DNA from 2 places in the Paenibacillus sp. PvP094 genome. Region 2 is predicted to be linked to the other one. Evidence: riboswitches for the same ligand, from Rfam matches in the RefSeq annotation. Region 2 holds a riboswitch; the other holds the start of a gene.
The links. A riboswitch is a leader RNA that binds a small molecule or an ion and turns the genes downstream of it on or off. The one in region 2 is predicted to bind FMN.

Region 1: it holds a riboswitch for FMN, as region 2 does, so the genes downstream of both, ABIC22_RS24765 (DMT family transporter) here and ribD (bifunctional diaminohydroxyphosphoribosylaminopyrimidine deaminase/5-amino-6-(5-phosphoribosylamino)uracil reductase RibD) in region 2, are expected to answer to the same signal.

Annotation. Positions count from the first base shown of each region.
Region 1 is NZ_JBEPOM010000001.1:5,448,670-5,454,289, reverse strand. Features, by position in the region: gene ABIC22_RS24775 (Ger(x)C family spore germination protein) at 1-248, shown strand, start outside; gene ABIC22_RS24770 (amidase) at 810-2,306, opposite strand; gene ABIC22_RS24765 (DMT family transporter) at 2,448-3,428, opposite strand; FMN riboswitch at 3,573-3,723, opposite strand; gene ABIC22_RS24760 (DinB family protein) at 3,806-4,309, opposite strand; gene ABIC22_RS24755 (CGNR zinc finger domain-containing protein) at 4,471-5,043, shown strand; partial or broken gene ABIC22_RS24750 (amidohydrolase family protein) at 5,218-5,620, shown strand, end outside.
Region 2 is NZ_JBEPOM010000001.1:4,264,431-4,270,050, forward strand. Features, by position in the region: gene ABIC22_RS19630 (spore germination protein) at 1-908, shown strand, start outside; gene lysA (diaminopimelate decarboxylase) at 1,016-2,347, shown strand; gene ABIC22_RS19640 (peptidylprolyl isomerase) at 2,563-2,994, shown strand; FMN riboswitch at 3,150-3,314, shown strand; gene ribD (bifunctional diaminohydroxyphosphoribosylaminopyrimidine deaminase/5-amino-6-(5-phosphoribosylamino)uracil reductase RibD) at 3,676-4,779, shown strand; gene ribE (riboflavin synthase) at 4,826-5,494, shown strand; gene ABIC22_RS19655 (bifunctional 3,4-dihydroxy-2-butanone-4-phosphate synthase/GTP cyclohydrolase II) at 5,534-5,620, shown strand, end outside.

The DNA.
Region 1 (5,620 bases), 1.2 Mb from region 2:
TTGAACTCCGGGATGATTTCGATGGCATGGAAAAAAAATTGAGCGAGGGAATGAAAGTAGCGATTGAGAAGCTCATTGAAAAATTCCAGCAGCATGAAATAGACCCTGTCGGTTTCGGGTTCTATGCACGGGCATATCAGTACCCGTTGTACAAGGAAGTGCAGGACAATTGGGGAAAAGAGCTATCCCGTGCCCAGTTTGATGTCGAAGTTGATCTTCGGATCGCCGCCACCGGGGCAGTAGAGTAATCTAATAATAACTTGCTAGTGCGCGGTAATAACCACTATAAATAATGTTCTGATTAGTAGATTTACATGTTTCGGTTAAGGCTTGGTGCACAGGGAAATATGATATCGAGAACCCTCATCCAAGAGGCTTGGTACTTACACAGCATATACATGCTCTCGCTAACGATGGATCAAGACTATTCCTATGTTTATGGAATACCGCAATATTAGCTCGTTCTTCTGGTGGTTAGGTGATTGGGATGGAGATGAAAATCTACTTTCAGAGGAACAACTAAACGCAATCGATAATGCCGTTAAGCTCATTGAACGAGATGTACCTTTTGACGGATGTGACATTGAAATTTAAGAAATTCTCATTTTGTTACGTAATATATATTATGTAAACCAATTGGATACTAAAATGGATACCCTGAATAGGTGTGCGTAATTCGGAACTGAAAATTGAACACACATCCATAACGCAATGTTATTGTTACCATAAAAGCGAACACACAACTAACTCCGTGACTCTTGATATACTCAAGTGGTCACGGAGTTAGATCGTTGTCCTTTTTCTTTAACTTAGGCAGGGAAAAGAGGGTTTCCATTCATTCCGATCCACAGTCCGGATGCTTCCAACTGGCCAGCCAGATGGAGCAGCCAGTCTTCACGCCCTTTGGTTGCCATAACTTGCACGCCCATCGGCAAGCCATCAGCTGTGAGGTGCAGCGGAACACTCATTGCAGGCTGGCCTGTCAGGTTGGCGAGTTGGGTGAAGGGAGTGTAGGTGAGACTTGGTTCAAACATTTCATAAATCAATTGCTGCTGATGCACCTTATCCAATTCGCTAATCTGCATCAGATGCTGAATTTGCTCCTCATGAGGAGTTAGCTCTCCAACCTTTGGTGCAGGAAAGGCATTAACGGGTGTGATATAGAAGTCGTATCGTTCGAAGAGCGTAGACATCTGTGCGGCAGCCACGTCCCATTCGGCAAGACTGTGAACGAATTCTGCAGCCGATACCTTTTTGCCTGCCTCAGCCAGCACCCAGGATTCAATCTCCATATCGCCCGAAGTCAAAGATCGGCCCATAGCATGCTCCATGGAGGCGATCATCGCCGCCATTTCACCGCTGTTCATCATATAATAATTCTCCATCAACCGAACACCGTTCACCGGACTCAATTTTTCCTCCACGTGATGACCTTGTTCCTCCAGCCACCGAACCAGCTTGTACACTGCTTCCTTCGCATCATCACTAACAGGGGTGCCTACTGGTGAGTCCGTGGTATAAGCGATCTTTAGTTTGCGTTGGTGCGGATAGTTCATATCGGCCAAGTAACTGCCCGGAAAGAGCGGGGCATGAAACGCGGCTTCAGGCTGAATGACCTGCAGGGTATCCAGTAAGGCGGCACTGTCTCGCACAGTCCGGGACAGCGCGAAGTCGATGGATGCACCTTGCCATTGACGGCCTACACCTGGTCCAACAGGAGTCCGTCCCCGAGTAGGTTTTAGTCCGAATAGTCCACTGAAGGAGGCGGGGATCCGGATCGATCCCCCACCATCACTGGCTCCGGCCATGGGTACGATACCCGAAGCAACAGCTGCAGCTGCACCGCCGCTTGAACCCCCGGGTGAATGATTCGTATTCCATGGATTGCGACTCGGACCATGAAGACGTGGCTCGGTAATATTTTTGAGGCCAAATTCCGGTGTGTTCGTATGTCCGATAATAACGAAGCCTGCATCCCGAAGTCTGGATACAAAGTTAGAATTGCGCAAAGCTCGATGATCCTTGAGAAGGCGGGAGCCGGAAGTCAGAATTTCCCCCTCCAGCGATTGCGAGATGTCTTTGAGGAGCAATGGAACGCCTGCAAAAGGCTGTTCCCCAGGACGAACATAGCCGGCTTCCTCGCGTGCGCGTGTTTCATATGTACGAATGACCGCATTAAGCAGCGGATTAACTTCTTCTAGGCGAGCGTAAGCCGCTTCCAGCAATTCAACGGGGGAAACTTCCCGTGAGCGAACCAGTTCAGCCAGACCTATGGCATCATAGGACGTATATGAAAATGAAGACATGACGATCGTTCCTCTCCGAAAATATGAAATAGTATAAATACCTGTCCATATGTCATCGTACCACTGGAATTATAAAAAGACAAAAGGCACTGCCGATCCAGAAGGATGTGCAATGCCTTTAAGATATAAATAAGATCTTTCTTACTCTGTCCGAAGCTTAGGAGCTGCGTCAGCAGCTGTGGTAGATCGTTCCTGCTGTTTGGATATAGCGAACAAAGCAATCCAGATGAGAATGAATCCAAGCAGCTGTTCCCATGTGATGAGCGTTCGGAATGCAATCCAGTTCACAAGCACACCCGCCATTGGGAAGCTCAGCTCAGCCAGTGTGGCTACGGAAGCTTTGGTGGTCGAGAGACCTTTATAGTATAACAATAGACTCAGTAAACCTGGCAGTAGCGCCTGCCCCAGAATGTTGAGCGCAACAGCTGCCTGTTCTCCTGCACCGGATGGCAAGGTCCACGCTGCACCTTCGTTCCAGGTCATGAAGATCAGCAAGGGCAGAGCTACGACGAAACGAAGGGAGGTGACCGTCTCATAACGGGTTTGCCCCAGCATCAGTCGGCCCATCACCGTAGAACCGCCCCATAAGGCAGCAGCGCCAAGTGACAACAGGCTGCCCGCATGAATCCAATTGTTCCAGTTTCCAAGCGGAAGCGTAAACCCAAATGTAAGCAGATAAGTTCCGATAAGAGCAACAACGAATAACCAGCCGAAGCGGCGGGGCAGTGTTTCCTTCAGTAAGAACTTAGCTAAAACAATCGCGAAGATGGGCTGCATTTTTTGCAGCAACAAAACGGTATTCGGATCATTGTGTGTCAGTGCGAGCGTGAATAATACCGTTGCCAGTGCAGAGCCGCCCCATGAGATAAAGATAACGGCGATCCAGTGACGGGCTCGAAGGTTTTTCAGGTCGGCGCGGAATTTCCATAAGACAGGTATAGCGACTAAGCTCACGATAATATGTTCCACCAGTACAATTTGAGTAGAGGTCATCGTTTGCAGCAAAATGATGCGGAACAATGGATCTACGCCCCATAGGGCTGCACCGAGAACAACGAGCCAAAATCCGGTATTGCTTCGTTCCTTGCGATAAACGGTTGATGCATGCTGTGTCTTTTCCATATTCAGGACTCCTTCGTCAGAACACGGAATCTTCAGTTGGCAAAATCGACAAAAGCCCCCGTTTTGGCATACACCAAATAAACGGGGGCTCATCCATGAACATATCGTCAGGAAAGAAACCTTCCCATAGGCGGTATGTCATGTGTTGATCTTCTCTCATCCGGACTGTACCGTCGGCCTTGGAGTCACACCAAGTCAGTCGCTGTTGTCCTAAGCAGTCAACAGCGAGTCGCGGGCTGGTTCCAATTGGAACATCACCGCCGGTCGGGAATTGCACCCTACCCCGAAGATCCTATTCAATTTATAGGTTATAGTACAAGTTGTAACATTAATAAGTTCATCTTATTCCTGTAAGCGCTAGCAGTTCAAGCATTTTTTTAGAAAATGATGTTCCAGCTTCCTTGCTGCCTGCGAAGAAGTACAATCTGACCCGCGTGATAAGCGTCGTGAAGAACCCAGCGGGCAAGCGTTTGAGCCCAATTTTGTTCGGAATCCAAATAGGCTTCTTCAAGTCTGGAAACCTGTAACGTAACCAGGTTATCGTGCAACTGCTCTGCCAGCTTAGTGGTTCGCTCCACTAGTTGGCTCCAGCCAATTTGGTCCAAGGGGTCACCCGGTTTGCCAAACGTAGCTTCATTCGATTCGGCTGCGGGTACAGATGGAGCATGACCTTGAAGACGCTCTAAGATCCGCTCGTTGTAATAATACATATGATTGACCAGCTGCCATATGCTTAGTCCTCCTGAAGGAGGGATCCAACCTGCTTGCTCTGCGGTCAGCCCTTCAATCGCCTTTGACAATGGGACGATCCAGTTACATTGATCCCAGGTGTCTTCTTTTTGAATAACCAACACATCTAATGCAGTTGTAACAGACGTCATCTTTAAGTTCATTCCTCTCTTGTGGAACTCATCTCATGACTTGCGTCTTCATGCTTGTAACTAGCTAATATGGTTTGAAATGGTTACAATTAATATAACACAATTCAAAAGAAAGTAACCATCTTTTTTAAAATTAGATAGTTACAATGCCGGAGGTATAGATGGATAGATTATGGACAGATTTTGTAAATAGCGACTATCATGATTGGCGTGGCGGGGATCGATCTGAAGACAGACTGGGAAAAGCAGGCTGGCAGCAGGATTTCTTGAATCGTTGGCAATTAGAAGCACAAGTTCCGGCATCGACTGAAGAGGAATCCGCCATGAGAAGCTTTAGAGATGAGTTACAGTTTCTGGCTATCCGTTTGTCAGCGGGAACGCCCCTAACGGAGAAGGATCAAGCATGGTTAAATGACTCTATGCGGTGTGGTGGGGTAATCAGACAACTAATTTCAGAGGATCAAAGACTGGATGTTAAGCTGGTTCCCATCCATGCGCATTGGTTTCAGGTGATGGCAGAAGTCGCTGCTGACTTTGCAACTACACTGGTGGAGGGCGATGGAAAGAGAATTCGATGCTGTGACAACCCGGACTGCCGCTGGATCTTCTATGACGATACTCGCAGTAGGACACAGAAATATTGCGATGATAAAATGTGCGGTAATCTAATGAAGGTGAGACGTTTTCGAGCGAAACGTAAGCTGGAATCCAACGGAGATAAGAATGAAGTTTAACGATGTAAGACTAGTTATCACTATAGATAGGAGTTTGGTGTCCAGATTTGATAAATATTAACACCTGATATATAATATATATATACTAGCGAAAATATAGTCATAAATTATATGTAAGGACAAGCAATGCGGATCAGATCATTTTACAAACCATTACGATTGGAGAGGTGTCTCATGGGGACAGGTTATCTATTGAAAAACGGTTGTGTATTATCGATGGATGCTCGTATTGGTCAGTTTAATAGGGCAGATGTACTTATTCAGGATTCGTTGATTGCAGCCGTGCAACCGAATATCGAGGTGTCAGATGCAGATGTTGAGGTGATCAACGCATCAGACATGATTGTCATGCCTGGACTCGTGGATACACACCGGCATATGTGGGAATCTCTTGTGAAAACGGCTGGAACGAACTGGTCGCTGCCCGTGTATCTGTAAAATCTGTACTATGGTGCCATGGGAAGCAAGCTTCGACCACAGGACAGCTACATTGCCAATCTTCTGGGTTCTTTGGAAGCGCTTAACGCGGGTGTGACGACGGTACTTGATTGGAGTATGCCATATTCACCTGATCATA
Region 2 (5,620 bases):
GCGAAAAAATCAAACGGGTAGATATCGACGGTATACCGGCAGCAGATAAACAGCTGGAGGAAGCGATTATCAATAAGGGATGGAACCCTTTCCCTCTGGTGCGCTACTCGGAACGGCCCGATGTTACGGCATCTCATCTGCTTGAGGGCAGGGTCGTCATTTTCGTCGATACATCGCCAAGTGTGATGATTTTGCCTACAACCTTCTTCGATCTGTGTGAACATGCAGAAGAGAACAGACAGACTGCTTTTATGGGGACTTACTTGCGTTGGGTCCGCTTTGCTGGCATATTAATCTCATTGTTTTTGCTGCCGCTCTGGATGCTGATGGTGATCGATCCTGCGCTCAAACCGGCGGGACTGGATTTTATTGGTCCTCAAGAGAATGTGAAGCTGCCCATCATTTTGCAGTTCCTGTTAATTGAGCTTGGGGTCGATTTGTTGCGAATGGCAGCGGTTCATACCCCGACACCTCTTGCATCGGCAATGGGCTTGATTGCAGCCATATTGGTCGGGGATATCGCTGTAAAAACGGGATATTTTGTCAATGAGGTCGTTCTGTACATGGCTATTGCTGCCATCGGTATGTTTGCGACACCAAGCTATGAGCTTGGGCTTGCGAATCGGCTGGTAAGGCTGTTTCTGCTGATCGCTGTTGCCATTTTTAAGGTGCCGGGGTTTGTGGTAGGTACAACACTGCTTGTTATAGCGCTGACTATACACCGGTCCTATAATTCCTCTTACTTATGGCCGTTTATACCTTTTAATGCAAAGGCTCTGGGGAACTTCCTGTTCCGTATGCCTTTGCTTGAAAGTAAGAAACGTCCATCATTCAACAAAACAAGAGATAACACCAAAATGTCCGACGATCCGGACGGTGAAAAGCGAAAAAGTAAAAAACACAAATGATCTGCCTAAAAATCCATTCTTCTCGCTGACGAATTTGATATACTGGTGTAAAATCATTGGAATAGAAGAAGCTGTTCCAGTATATAAAAAAGTGAGGAATGCTGATTATGTATTTACATGGTACAAGTAAAATAAATGCTCATGGCCATCTGGAAATTGGCGGAGTAGATGCAACGGACTTGAAAGAACAATTTGGAACACCACTGTATGTTGTGGACGAGCAATTGGTTCGCGATCGCTGCAGAGAATACATGGATGCATTCCGTGCTTCTGGACTTGGTTTCCAAGTTGCATATGCAAGCAAAGCGTTTTGCGTTATGGCGATGTGTGCTCTTGCTGCGGAAGAAGGGCTCTCACTGGATGTGGTTTCGGACGGTGAACTGTTTACAGCACTGCAAGCAGGATTCCCTGCTGAACGCATTCATTTCCACGGCAATAACAAAACATTGGAAGAGATCGAAATGGCACTTGATGCCGAGATCGGCTGCTTCGTTGTGGACAATTTCAATGAATTGCACTTGCTGCAGGCTGTAGCTGCGGAGAAAAATCGTCAAGTGAACATTCTGCTTCGTGTGACGCCTGGTGTTGAGGCGCATACGCATGAATATATTTCCACAGGTCAAACGGATTCGAAATTTGGATTCGATATCGGTAACGGAACGGCATTTGAAGCGATTGAGCTCGCTTCCAAACAGTCCAACTTGGTATTGCTGGGTGTGCACTCCCACATCGGTTCTCAGATTTTTGAGGTGGAAGGTTTCCAAATGGCGATTCAGCGTGTAGCTGAATTCGCTGCGAGTGTATATGAGCGTATTAACGTAGCGTTCAAAGTGGTTAACCTGGGCGGTGGATTCGGTATCCGCTATACAGAAGGGGATACTCCGCTTGAAGTGGCTCAGTATGTAAAAGCCATCACGGATGCTGTTAAAAATCACTTTGCCCAAATTGGATATGACGTTCCTGAAATCTGGGTAGAACCAGGCCGCAGTATTGTTGGTGAAGCAGGTACGACACTGTACACCGTTGGTACGAGCAAAGATATCCCTGGTGTGCGCAAATATGTTGCAGTTGATGGCGGGATGACGGACAACCCGCGTCCAGCACTGTATGAATCCAAATATGAAGCTGTACTCGCCAACCGCGCTAATGAGTCTGCTCAGGAGACCGTGTCGATTGCCGGCAAATGCTGCGAGAGCGGCGATATGTTGATCTGGGATCTGGACCTGCCTAAAGTTCAGAGCGGGGATCTGCTTGCCGTTGCCTGCACAGGTGCGTACAACTACTCCATGGCAAGCAACTATAACCGAATTCGCCGTCCGGCAGTCGTGTTTGTTAAAGACGGCCAAGGTGATGTTGTTGTACGTCGCGAAACGTACCAGGACATCATTCAGAATGACCTCGTGCCTGAGCGTATCGCTAAACAGCCTGTAACCCGTTAATGTTAAGAAATACGAAATAGTAAAAAAGACAAAAAGGAACATTCCTTTTTGTCTTTTTTTTTGCCTTTAGACCCAACATTTTCGAAAAAAATTGCGGTTTATTTTGCGGTTGGACTCATTTCGGTGTACACTAAGAAAAGTGCTATAAAGCTTGGCCCAGGGTCATGCAGGATGGCACCACTAACGATGGTCAATACGAAAGGAGTCATTTACATATGGCGAAACAAGCGAAAATCAAAATGGCAAACGGCGGAGAAGTTCTAATCGACCTGTTCGATCAAGAAGCTCCAAACACAGTGGCAAACTTTGAGAAACTGGCTAACTCCGGCTTCTACAACGGTCTTGTATTCCACCGCGTAATTCCAGGCTTTGTCGCACAAGGCGGATGCCCTAACGGAACGGGTGCAGGTGGCCCAGGATACACAATCAACTGTGAGATCAACCCGAACAAACATGAGCGCGGAACACTTGCAATGGCACATGCAGGCCGTAACACAGGTGGAAGCCAGTTCTACATCTGCTACCAGCCACAGCCGCATCTGGATGGACAACATACCGTATTTGGTAAAGTAACCAAAGGTATGGAGTTCGTAGATGCTTTTGAAGGTCGCGACAAAATGGAAACTGTTGAAGTCGTAGAAGTTTAATCGTTATCCTAATTGATAAAAATGGCCGTTTCGTTGATAAGACGAAGCGGTTTTTTTATATCCTTTTGCTTATTAAAAGTTAGTATGTGACAAAAAGGAACAAAAAACAATTGATTTTTCGGCGTTAAAGTGCTAACATCCAATTAATAACGAAAGCGATCCTTCAGGGCAGGGTGCAATTCCCTACCGGCGGTGATGCACCTGTGTGAGGATATTTATCCAGCACTGTTGCAAAGTCCGTGACCTGTCTGCCTGTGGCAGATGGCTGATCTGGTGCAATTCCAGAACCGACAGTATAGTCTGGATGGGAGAAGGAGAGGATGCAGCCCTAATTGGACTGCATTCCGCAGATGCGTTGCTGCACAGCATGAGACGAGGTTTTATTTCTGTGCAGGGAATGTCGGTTATCCGGCGGTTTCCATACATATGCCACATCATAGAAGCTCTTTACCTGTAATTGTGTTCTTTAGGTATGTGTTTGCTTTCACTTGCCTGAAATGGAATTATGGCGGAGTGCTGTTGGCAATCGTATCAACGACATCCTGCTGGTGACACATGTCTCTCATCATCCCTACCCGAACGATAGTTCGAGTGGGGATTTTTTATTTGGATATGGTATAACCGCCTCTCTGCTCGATGGGAGGCCTATAATCTAAGATTCTAACCGTGGGGTGACCGGACTTGGAAATGATCAATGATGAATTTTATATGGGGCTTGCGTTGGATATGGCAGAACGTGCACAAGGGCAAACGGGGATTAACCCTGTCGTCGGATGTGTTGTTGTAAAAGAAGGCCGGGTTGTAGGTCTGGGAAGTCATCTCAAGCGGGGTACGGGCCATGCGGAGGTACACGCATTGAATATGGCTGGCAGCGATGCTGAGGGCAGTACGGTCTATGTTACGTTGGAGCCTTGCAGCCATTATGGCAAGACGCCGCCATGCAGCGAACGTTTGATTCACGAGAAAGTGAAGCGTGTCGTGGTGTGTTGTGAGGATCCAAATCCGCAGGTATCCGGCAGAGGAATCAGTATGCTGCGTCAACAAGGCATTGAGGTTGAAGTTGGCGTTCTGCGTGAGCGCGGAAGACGTCTGAATGAAAAATTCATTAAGTACATTACCACCGGTTTGCCGTTTGTCACCTTAAAAACGGCATCCACGCTGGATGGTAAAATTGCAACCCGCAGTGGAGACAGCAAATGGATCTCCAACGAACCCGCACGGGAAATCGTACATGTACTTCGCCATCGTCATCAGGGCATCATGGTTGGTGTAGATACAGTTATTGCAGACAATCCGGAGCTGACCACCCGCCTCCAAGTGGAAGGGATCAGTCCTGTGCGAATTGTTGTCGATTCGAAGCTGCGTCTCCCGGTTGGAGCCAAGATGGTCAAGGATGGACTAGCACCGACATGGGTACTTACGACTGATGAGGCGAGCCCTGAGGCGGCCGAACGTCTGGAAGCCTACGGTGTAGAAATTATTCGCTGTGGTCCAGGACCACGTGTGGATTTGCTGAGTGCGCTTAGCAAGCTGGGAGAACGGGAAATCGGCTCCATCCTGCTTGAAGGCGGAGGCACATTGAATGGTGCCATGCTGGAAGCCAAATTGGTCGATCGGCTGTTGATGTTTATCGCTCCAAAGATTGTGGGCGGATACGACACACCGGGAAGCTTCCGATTTGAAGGGGTGGAGCGCATGAGTCAGGCCATTCAATTGAATCAGCTGGAAATTGAGCAAGTTGGAGATAATATCAGTATTGGCGGAATCCCTGTCTGGCCTGAATAACGGATCGAATGAGCAAGGCAAGATATAAGCATAAGGAGGCGGCAGCATGTTTACCGGTTTGGTGGAAGAGGTCGGTCAGATTCGGCGTATCGGTCGAAAAGGCGAAGCATTGGTCCTGAATATCGGAGCTTCCGCCATCATGGACGATCTGAAGATTGGTGACAGTGTATCTGTAAACGGAGTATGTCTTACGGCAACGACGCTGGAAAGCGGAGGATTTACCGCAGATGTCATGCCTGAAACCTACCGTCATACCAATCTGAGTCAGCTGCAATCAGGCAGTAAAGTGAACCTGGAACGGGCGATGCAGTCGGGTGGGCGTTTTGGTGGCCACATTGTACAAGGACACGTGGATGGTACGGGAGTCATTGGTGGGATCACACGTGATCAGAATGCGGTTGTTTTTGAGATCAAACCTGACGACCACGAACTGTTCAAATATTTGATTCCAAAGGGCTCGGTAACCCTCGATGGCATTAGTCTCACCGTGGTGAAGACAACAGAAGCCTCGTTTACCGTATCGATTATTCCCCATACCATTGGAGAAACGGTGCTTCAGGTGAAAAAACCGGGGGATACCATCAACATTGAATGTGACATTTTAGGGAAATATGTGGACCATCTGCTCCATTACGGCAAAGGGCATCCCGAAACGGGTGCTGGCAAACCGAAAAGCATCAGTGAAGAGTTTTTGGCCAACCATGGCTTTGCATAAGGAACATAACCATTACAAAGAGAGACTGGAGGGGAACTTATGTCAGATCAATCCATACTAGATCCCATAGAGGAAGCGATATACGATTTGATGCGCGGCAAACCCGTCATTGTTGTGGATGATGAG